3 regions of the Vreelandella mediterranea genome follow, and region 3 is predicted to be linked to each of the others. Evidence: predicted binding sites of a transcription regulator. Region 3 holds the regulator's gene; each other region holds the start of a gene.

Region 1 (3,275 bases), 1.4 Mb from region 3:
GACGAAGAGGTCACCAAGGCCTCCACGCGCTTCTTCCCGGCGCTGGTCGCGTCCAACGGCGACCCGCGCGCGGAGCTTTTGTTCGCGGACGGCGTGAAGTGGGTCGATGAGGCCGAAGACGAAAGCGTCGATGTCCTCATCATCGACTCCACCGACCCGGTCGGCCCGGCGGAAGGGCTTTTCAAGACCGAATTTCTGGCGCGCTGCCACCGCATTCTGCGTCCCGGCGGCGTGCTGGTGCAGCAAAGCGAATCACCGCTCTATCACAGTGGGTCGATCATTCGTGAACTGCGCGAAGACATGAAGTCGGCCGGTTTCGAGAGCGTGGCAACGCTTCCCTTCCCCCAGCCGGTTTATCCGTCGGGCTGGTGGAGCGTGACGCTGGCCGGCAAGGCGACAAACGTTGAAAGCTTTCGTGAAGAGGCTGCCGCGGAGCATGAAATGCCGCTACAGTACTACACGGTAGAGGCTCACCGCGGCGCCCTGGCGCTGCCACCGTTTATGCGCGCCGCTTTCGCTTAAATTCCCCAAAGCGACACGCACTGAATCGAGGCCGGGCACTGCTCGGCCTTTTTTGTAGCGCTTACCCACGCAAGGGACACAACAATGAACAAAGCGGATCACACAAGGGCAATCAAAAGGACCTTCACAAGGGCTATCCCAGGGGCCCGGGGTTGGCACATCAAACTGTTGACCGGGGCGGCGCTTTTGCTGCCCGGCCTGGCGCTGGCCACCACGCTTGAAACGGTGAAAGAGCGCGGCAGTCTGCGCTGCGGAGTCAACGCGGCCCAACCCGGCTTCTCGGCGCTGGACGACGAAGACACCTACCGGGGCCTGGATACCGACATTTGCCGCGCGGTGGCCGCCGCCGCCCTGGGGGAAGGCGCCAACGTCGAGTTCGTGCCGCTGGATTCGGTCGAGCGCTTCGCGGCGCTTCAGTCCGGCGAGGTCGACGTGTTGGCCCGCACCACCACCTGGACCTCTACCCGGGATACGACCCAGGGGATCCACTTCACCGGAGTGAGCTACTTCGATGGCCAAGCCTTCATGGTGGCAAGCGACCTGGGCGTACAGAGCGTAAGCGAGCTGGACGGCGCGGCGGTGTGCACCCAGTCCGGCACCACCAGCGAGCTCAACCTGGCCGACTACTTCCGGTTGAACGGCATGAGCTTCGATGCGGTGGTGTTCGACGCCCCGGAGCAGTCCATCGCTGGCTTCGAGTCCGGACGCTGCGACGTTTTAAGCTCCGACGCCTCGCAACTCTATGCCCAGCGCATGCAGTTGGCCGACCCGGACATGGCCATCGTTCTCCCGGAGACGATCTCAAAGGAGCCCCTGGGACCGGCGGTGCGCCAGGGCGACGATCAGTGGTTCAACATCGTTAAATGGTCGCTGTTCGCCATGCTCAACGCCGAGGAACTGGGCGTGAGCATGGCCAACGTGGACGAACAACTCGAATCCGAAAGCCCGGATGTGATGCGCCTACTGGGCCGCGACGGTAATTTCGGCGAGGCGATGGGCCTTAATGCCGACTGGGCCTATCAAATCGTCAAGCAGGTGGGTAATTACGCCGAGATGTTCGATCGCAACGTGGGCGCTGACTCAGCGTTTAATATCGGACGCGGGCTGAACGGGCTGTGGCGCGATGGTGGGCTTCAGTACGCCCCTCCTATTCGTTAGCCATTTTTACCCCACTCGCCTGTTTTCACTGGCCGATTCGGCAAGGTCCGCACGGCCAGTGCACCAAAGAAGCCCAACCAGTAGCCGAAGCTGCACTTTTTTGCAGCACAACTTTGGTCAAAAAGTTGCGGCTTTTGCGTTGAAAAGCGCTGAATGAGCCGATATATCCTTTCTGGCATCTTCCTTGCTAGCGTTATGTGCCGTGCTTCGGCATATATAACGAAATTTAATAACGAGGAAGGGAAACAACCATGATCAATAAAAAACACGTGGTACTGCTGGCTTCCGCGGGCGCCATCACCCTCTCCGGTGTGGCAAGCGTGCAGGCAGATGTCTTGGAAGATACGCGCTCACGAGGCGCTGTGCAGTGTGGCGTGAGTGATGGTTTGCCCGGTTTCTCCGCCCCGGACGACAGCGGCGAGTGGCAAGGCCTGGACGTTGACGTCTGCCGCGCCGTGGCCGCTGCCGTGCTGGGCGATGCCGACGCGGTCAATTACATCTCCCTGAACGCCGTCGAGCGCTTCACCGCGCTGCAGTCCGGGGAAATCGACGTGCTTTCTCGTAACACCACCTGGACCACCACCCGCGACACCACCCTGGGTCTGAACTTTACCGGCGTGACCTTCTACGACGGTATCGGCTTCATGGTCAACCGTGACCTGGGCCTTTCTGGTGCCGACGAGCTCGACGGCGCGGCGATCTGTATCCAGTCCGGTACCACCACCGAGCTCAACGTGGCGGACTACTTCCGCGCCAACGACATGGCGTTTGATCCGATCGTTTTCGACACCTCGGAGCAGACCGTGGGCGGCTTCCAGTCCGGGCGCTGTGACGTGCTGACTTCCGATACGTCCCAACTCGCCGCGCTGCGTATCCAGCTCGACGAGCCGGACAGCGCGATGATCCTTCCCGAGATCATCTCCAAAGAGCCGCTGGGCCCGGTGGTTCGCCAGGGCGATGACACCTGGTTCAACATCGTCAAGTGGTCACTATTTGCCATGCTCAACGCCGAAGAGTACGGCGTGACCAGCGAAAACGTCGACGACATGATGGACAGTGAAAACCCGGATATCGCGCGTCTTCTGGGACAGGACGGCAACTACGGCGAAGGCATGGGCCTTGAAGCCGACTGGGCGTACAACATCATCAGCCAGGTCGGCAACTACGCCGAAAGCTTCGATCGCAACGTCGGTATGGATTCACCGCTGGAGATCGAGCGCGGCGTCAACGCTCTTTGGAATGACGGCGGCTTCCATTACGCACCGCCGATTCGCTAAGCGTCTCGCTTGACCCCGGCCCGCCGCGCTAACACCCAGGCGGGCCGTTTGATTGATCCTGCCGTATTGCGGAGACGCTTTCATGTCAGTAAGACCCGATGCTCGCCCGGTGGGCCACAAGCCCCCTTTCTGGCGAGACCGCGCTAAACGCGCGCTCATTTTTCAGGTGCTGGTGGTGGCGGTCGTCGCCATCTTTTTGCTCTATATCGTGGGCAACACCCAGGACAACCTTTCCGCACGGGGTATCACCACCGGTTTTGGTTTTTTGGACAACACCGCAGGCTTTGGCATCGTACAGAGCCTGATCGATTACTCATC
Region 2 (3,275 bases), 1.6 Mb from region 3:
CCACCGCCCCCAGCGCCGAGCCGGTAAACCAGCCGTAGTCATAGAACCAGGCCATCGTATCGGTCAAAAGCGCCATCAATGTCAGCGCGACGGGCACGCCGAAGGCGATAAAGCCTGTGATGTTCACCGCCGGGTAAGCGCGCCCATCCTGGTACAAGCTCGGCACATCCAACTGCTGCTTTTTAATTAAGAAGTAATCCACCGCCATGATGCCGGCGATCGGCCCCAGCAGGCTCGAGTACCCCAGCAGCCAGTTGGAGTACATCTGCTCGAGCGATACACCCTGAGCGATCACCCCCGCCTTTTGCAGCAGGTCGTAGCCCATCAATAGAACCCCGACGAGCCCGGTCAACAGCACCCCGCGGGTCTGATTGATCAACTTCGGCGCGATGTTCTGAAAGTCGTTGGTGGGCGAGACGATGTTGGAGGCGGTGTTGGTCGAAATGGTGGCCACGACGATCAGCAGCATCGCCAGAATCACCCAGAACGGGCTGTCGATGAAACCGATCAGGCGCACCGGGTCCGCCACCGTCTGCCCCACCAGGGACTCGGAGGCTGCCGTCATCACCACGCCAAGGGAGGCGAAGAAAAACATGGTCAGCGGCAGGCCGATGATCTGACCGACGATTTGATCCTTCTGGCTTTTGGCGAAACGGCTAAAGTCGGGAATATTCAGCGAAAGCGTGGCCCAAAAGCCGACCATCGCGGTCAAGCCCGCAAAGAAGTAGCCGTAGACCGAGGCGCCTTCGGGCCGCGACGGTGGCTGCGCCAAAAGCGCGGTCATCGACATGTTCGGCCATGCCCACACCATCAAGCCAATGCCCACCAGCAACAGCAAAGGCGCGGCAAGCGTCTCCATCCACTTGATCGACTCCGCCCCGCGAATCACCACGTAAAGATTCATTGCCCCGAATACGAAAAAGCCGATCACCTCGCCGACCCCGCCAAGCGCCGCCCAAGCGGGAAACAGCGCCGACAGCAGCAGGTGAATGGCCAGGCCCCCGAACATGGTCTGAATACCGAACCAGCCACACCCCACCAGCGCGCGCACCAGACACGGCACGTTGGAGCCCAAAATGCCGAAGGAAGAGCGCAGCACGATCGGAAACGGGATACCGAATTTGGTTCCGGGAAAGGCATTGAGCGTCAACGGCAGCAGCAAAATGACGTTGGCGAGAAAAATGGCAAACAGCGCCTCCCCCACACTCAGGCCAAAATACGCCGTCAACACACCGCCCAGGGTATAGGTGGGCACGCAAATCGCCATGCCCACCCAAAGCGCGGCTATGTTCCATTTACTCCAGGTGCGCTCGGCGGCGGTGGTGGGGGCGATATCCTCATTGAAGCGCGGGCTATCGCGCACGTCGTTATTCACTTCAAGCTCGATCAATCCTTCTCGATCCACCATCCGGGATGCTGAAACGGTCATGAGTTCCTCCTCGAAGAGCCACTGTCTATTATCGTTATTGAGTCAGCTAAAACCAGGTCATCTAAAACCAGGTCATCTGAAACCAGAGCAATAAGTGTGCCTAACCGTACGCAGCGGCGTATAACTTATTGATAAAAAGCTGACTTATTCGACAGTTAAAGCGCCTCTTTACAGTTGTTGTTATTTTATTCCGCGTTATTAAAAGCCACTCAATCAAGAGAGTACGCCTAAAAATAAAAAAGCACCATAAAAGCGCGGACTAACGTAAATAATTCTTAGAAAACACATTAAAGCCATGATTTTAATAAAGTAAAAAGATGACGGAAATAAGTGCATCGATTCACCAAGGTGACAACAAATGCCCTAAAACCAAGATTAATCATAAACTTACGGACACTTATAAAAACACTTGAAACAGCAGGGTTTATACAACTAATCTAAAAACTGTCTTCACGGACAGCTTTTAAAACAACAACGGCCTTTTGATTAAAAGAGGCTTAACAGCACGCCACTAACGCCAACAATACTTTCAACGGATAACCGCCTCATTGAGTGGGGCGGGGTGTGTGACGACGAGAGAGGGCTCTTGCATGCAAACAATGAAAATCGGCTTGATTCAAATGGGGCTAAAAGCGAGCACGGATGCCGACCCGGCAGAGATTCGCGACGCCATGAACGAGGCGCACCTGCCGATGATCGAGCAGGCCGCCGAGCAAGGCGTTCAGGTGCTCTGTTTTCAGGAGGTATTCAACCAACCGTACTTCTGCCCCAGCCAGGACGAAAAGTGGTACGCCGCTGCCGAAAAGGTGCCCGAGGGCCCCACCTGCCAGATGATGCAAAAGCTCGCCGCCGAGCACCACATGGTCATCATCGTGCCGGTCTATGAAGAGACCGAAACCGGCGTTTACTACAACACCGCGGCAGTGTTCGACGCCGACGGCAGCTACTTGGGCAAATACCACAAAACGCACATTCCCCAGGTCGCCGGCTTTTGGGAGAAGTACTTCTTCAAACCGGGCCAGTCCAACTGGCCGGTCTTCGATACCGCTTTCGGCAAGATTGGCGTGTACATCTGCTACGACCGCCACTTCCCCGAAGGTTGGCGGGCGCTGGCACTTAACGGCGCCGAGGTCATCTTCAACCCTTCCGCCACGGTCGCCGGGCTTTCCCAATACCTTTGGGAGCTCGAACAACCCGCCTCCGCCGCCGCCAACGGCTGCTTCATCGCCGCCATCAACCGGGTGGGTACCGAGGCGCCCTGGAACATCGGCGACTTCTACGGCTCGAGCTATATCGTCAACCCGCGCGGCAAGATCGAAGCTCAGGCCAGCGCCACCGAGGACGAGCTGCTCGTCCACGAGATCGACCTGGACGCGGTGCGCGAGGCGCGCAACAACTGGCAGTTCTTCCGCGACCGCCGCCCCGAGACCTACACGCGCCTGACCGACGGCGAGTAATCAAGCGACTGGATAAGCAGGAGTAACGCAATGAGCCTATTGATCAAGGGCGGCACGGTCGTCACCCATGCCGACACCTACCGCGCCGACGTCCTCTGTGTGGATGGCAAGATCGAAGCGATCGGGGTCGATCTGGATACGCCCCAGGGCTGCGAGGTCATCGATGCCACGGATCAGCTGGTCATGCCCGGCGGTATCGACCCGCACACCCACATGCAGATGCCCTTCATGGGCGCGGTGGCCAGCGAAGATTTCTACACCGGCACCGCGGCCGCCATGGCCGGCGGCACGACCACCATTATCGACTTCGTCATCCCTCAACCCGGCCAATCGCTTTTGGAGGCGTTCGACACCTGGCAGGGCTGGGCGGAGAAAGCCGCCACCGACTT
Region 3 (3,275 bases):
GCGCTCCGGGGGGAGTATGGTTTCCAGGGTCATCGATTTAACGCACGCCAGCGCCCTGGGCGCGAGCTTGTGCTTTTTCCTTGTGTTTTACGAGTTGGCGGTCGATTTTGTCGGCCAGCGCGTCAATGGCGGCGTACATGTCGTTGTCCTGGGCTTCGGCGTGCAAATCGGCGCCGGCCGCATGGAGGGTGCAGGCGGCCTGCTGACGCTCTTTCTCGATGGAAAGCGTGACATGAACGGTGGTGATATTGTCGTAGTGACGCTCGATACGTTCGAGTTTTTCGTTAACGTAATCGCGCAGAGCGTCGGTCAGTTCCAGGTGATGGCCCGTAATATTGACTTGCATCGACGTACTCCTAATCCAGGACTGTCCTTTGATTGTAACCCTTTTTCTACCGTTGCAAAGCCCCGGCGGCCAGTTTCACTTTTTAACGCAAACGCCGCCGTTCGCTGGAGGAGGGAATCCCCATGGCCTCGCGGTATTTTGCCACCGTGCGCCGCGCTACGCTAATACCGCCATCTTCCAATAGTGACACCAGGCGGCTGTCCGAGAGCGGCTTGCCTGGCGTCTCTTCTTGAATCAGTTTTTTCAACCGGGCGCGGATCGCCGTGCTGGAGTGGCTGTCGTTGCCGTCATGACCGCTCACTTGGCTCGAGAAGAAGTACTTGAGCTCAAATACGCCGCGGGGGGTGTGAATGTATTTTTGCGTCGTCACCCGTGAAATCGTCGACTCGTGCATCTCCACGGCCTCGGCGATATCGGCGAGTATCAAGGGTTTCATGGCCTCTTCGCCGCGCTCCAAAAAGCCAAGCTGGCGGGCGATGATCTCGCGACCGACGCGTAACAGCGTATCGTTGCGACTCGAAAGGCTCTTGATCAGCCAGCGAGCCTCTTGTAGGTGCTCTTTTAAAAACTGGTTGTCCTGGCTCTTGTCCGCCCGCTTGATCAGGCTTGCGTAATCAGGCTGGACGCGCAGCCGCGGAAGCGCCTCGGGGTTGAGCTCGAGGTGCCAGCCTTCGTTATCGTGGCGTACCACCAGATCCGGAGTGATGTAGCTATCGTTGGTGATGCCATATGCGCTGCCCGGGCGCGGGTCCAGGCTTCTGATCAGTCCGATGACGTCATCGAGTTGCTCGTCGTCAAGCCCCAGGCGGCGCTTCAAAAGGCGCATGTCGTCCTTGCCGAGCGCTTCGAGAAACTGGCGCACCAGGCGCTTGGCGGGCACCAGAAGCGGCGTGTCGTCGGCCAGGGTGGCGAGTTGGAGCATCAGACATTCGCGAAGGTCGCGGGCGAAAACGCCGGTGGGTTCGAACTGCTGCATACGCATCAGCGTGTTTTCCACCTCGCGCTGACTCAAACCCTCGAGCCCCTGGGCCTTGAGCCCTTCGCGAATATCGTTGAGAGGCTGGGTGAGGTAACCGTTGGGGTCCAGCGCGTCGATCAGGCTTTCGGCAATGGCGTATTCGCGCTCACTGGCGTCGGTCATGGCCAGCTGCCAAAGCAGGTGGCCATGCAGGCTTTGGCCCGCCGCCTGTCGCTCGAAATCCGGCCCCTCACTGCCGGCGCTGGCCGCCATGTCCTGATAGGTGTCGGACCACTCGCTATCGATGGAGAGTTCGCTGGGGATGCTTTCTTCCCATTCGGCTTCGGCGGTCTCGGTCACGCTCTCTTCGCCAAACTCGTCCTCTTGTTCCAGCAACGGGTTGGCGTCGAGCGCCTGCTGGATTTCCTGGCGAAGATCGAGGGTGGAAAGCTGTAGCAGGGCAATGGCCTGCTGCAGTTGAGGCGTCATGGTCAGCTGTGTGCCGACACGCAGCTGTAAAGAGGCTTTCATGACCATTGAAGAACCACTCGTTACTCGTAAAGCTCCACCCTAGTGCGAGTTGGGGTCCGGCGCAAGTGCAATAAATATGCCACTACACGGAACTTTAGGATTGGCGATGGTTTAGAGGCGGAAATCGGCGCCCAGATAGACCTCACGAACCTTCTGGTTATTCAAAATGGCGGTTGAGTCACCGCTTGCAATGATGTGGCCGTCACCCACGATATAGGCGATATCGCAGATATCCAGCGTCTCGCGCACGTTGTGGTCGGTGATCAGCACGCCGATGTGGCGTGCCTTGAGAGCCAGGATGATCGACTTGATCTCGCCGACCGAGATCGGGTCGACCCCGGCGAAGGGCTCGTCGAGCAAAATGAACGCGGGGTCGGTGGCAAGCGAGCGGGCAATCTCCACGCGGCGGCGTTCGCCGCCGGAAAGACTCATGCCCAGGTTGTCGCGGATATGGGTGATGTGGAAATCGTCGAGCAATTGCTCCAGGCGCGCCTCCCGGGCGCGGCGGTCCAGCTCCTTGCGCGTTTCCAGAATCGCCATGATGTTATCGGCCACCGACAGCTTGCGAAAAATCGATGCCTCCTGGGGGAGGTAGCCGATGCCGGCGGTGGCGCGTTCGTGCATCGGTGCCCGGGTCAGGTCGCGCTCGTCGATTCCTACCGTGCCGGCATCGGCCTTGACCAGGCCCACGATCATATAAAACGAGGTGGTCTTGCCCGCCCCGTTGGGCCCGAGTAGGCCCACCACGCTGCCCTGGGTGATCTCCAGGTTGATGTCTTTTACCACCCGGCGGCGCTTGTAGCTTTTGGCGAGATGGCGGGCGTGAAGCGTTTTGACCGCCCCAGATTGCGTGCTCGACACGGTCATTCTCCTATTGCGCGGGCTGTAGCGTCATGCGGATGCGCTGGTTGTCGCTACCGCTAACGTCTGAGCGCGCCTGAACCACTTCGCGGTCGATGAAGTACTCAAGGCGCCCGCCCTGAAAGCGGTCGGCTCGCTGGTGGAGTTCGGCCTGGTCGATAAGCTCGATGCGCCGTTCGCTGACGTGGTAGACGATACGCCGCGCCCAACCTTCCATCGGGCCTCCGTCGTTTTCGAGCTGATTACGAAGGTAGGCGCGCTCGCCGGTGGCCACTGCCTGGGAAAGCTCGCCGGCGTCGTTGCGCGAGATTTCGACACGGTCGCCGCGAATCTGCATTTCCCCCTGGCGGATATCCACATTGCCGGAGTAGACGGCGGTACCCGCGCGCTGATCAAGATCGAGCCGGTCGGCTTCGACTTCGACGGGGGCCTGGCTTGTCTGGGCGGCGGCGCTCAAAGGCAGGGCCAGTACCAGTAGCGCGGTACGTAAAAACGGGTGCATAACGACTCCTAAGGCGTTGAGCGGGCGGGCGGGTGAGTGCCGCGTACGTTATCGGTGAGCCGGACCTGGCTCGTGTC

The links. Region 3 encodes sigma-54, which starts transcription at its own class of promoters, with help from an activator protein. Its sites were predicted from a motif close to TGGCACNNNNNTTGCTNT; they were not measured.
Region 1: ACWFVE_RS16025 (amino acid ABC transporter substrate-binding protein) is a predicted target of sigma-54. The motif match lies at 1,854-1,871, and genes of this name have one in related genera.
Region 2: ACWFVE_RS02095 (NCS1 family nucleobase:cation symporter-1) is a predicted target of sigma-54. The motif match lies at 1,514-1,531, and genes of this name have one in related genera.

Annotation. Positions count from the first base shown of each region.
Region 1 is NZ_OZ310198.1:3,463,721-3,466,995, forward strand. It holds gene speE (polyamine aminopropyltransferase) at 1-522, shown strand, start outside; gene ACWFVE_RS16020 (amino acid ABC transporter substrate-binding protein) at 607-1,680, shown strand; gene ACWFVE_RS16025 (amino acid ABC transporter substrate-binding protein) at 1,932-2,957, shown strand; gene ACWFVE_RS16030 (amino acid ABC transporter permease) at 3,040-3,275, shown strand, end outside.
Region 2 is NZ_OZ310198.1:428,902-432,176, reverse strand. It holds gene ACWFVE_RS02095 (NCS1 family nucleobase:cation symporter-1) at 1-1,429, opposite strand, end outside; gene ACWFVE_RS02090 (nitrilase-related carbon-nitrogen hydrolase) at 2,020-2,886, shown strand; gene hydA (dihydropyrimidinase) at 2,917-3,275, shown strand, end outside.
Region 3 is NZ_OZ310198.1:2,046,620-2,049,894, reverse strand. It holds gene ACWFVE_RS09620 (PTS sugar transporter subunit IIA) at 1-33, opposite strand, end outside; gene hpf (ribosome hibernation-promoting factor, HPF/YfiA family) at 38-346, opposite strand; gene ACWFVE_RS09610 (RNA polymerase factor sigma-54) at 429-1,841, opposite strand; gene lptB (LPS export ABC transporter ATP-binding protein) at 1,947-2,696, opposite strand; gene lptA (lipopolysaccharide transport periplasmic protein LptA) at 2,707-3,198, opposite strand; gene lptC (LPS export ABC transporter periplasmic protein LptC) at 3,207-3,275, opposite strand, start outside.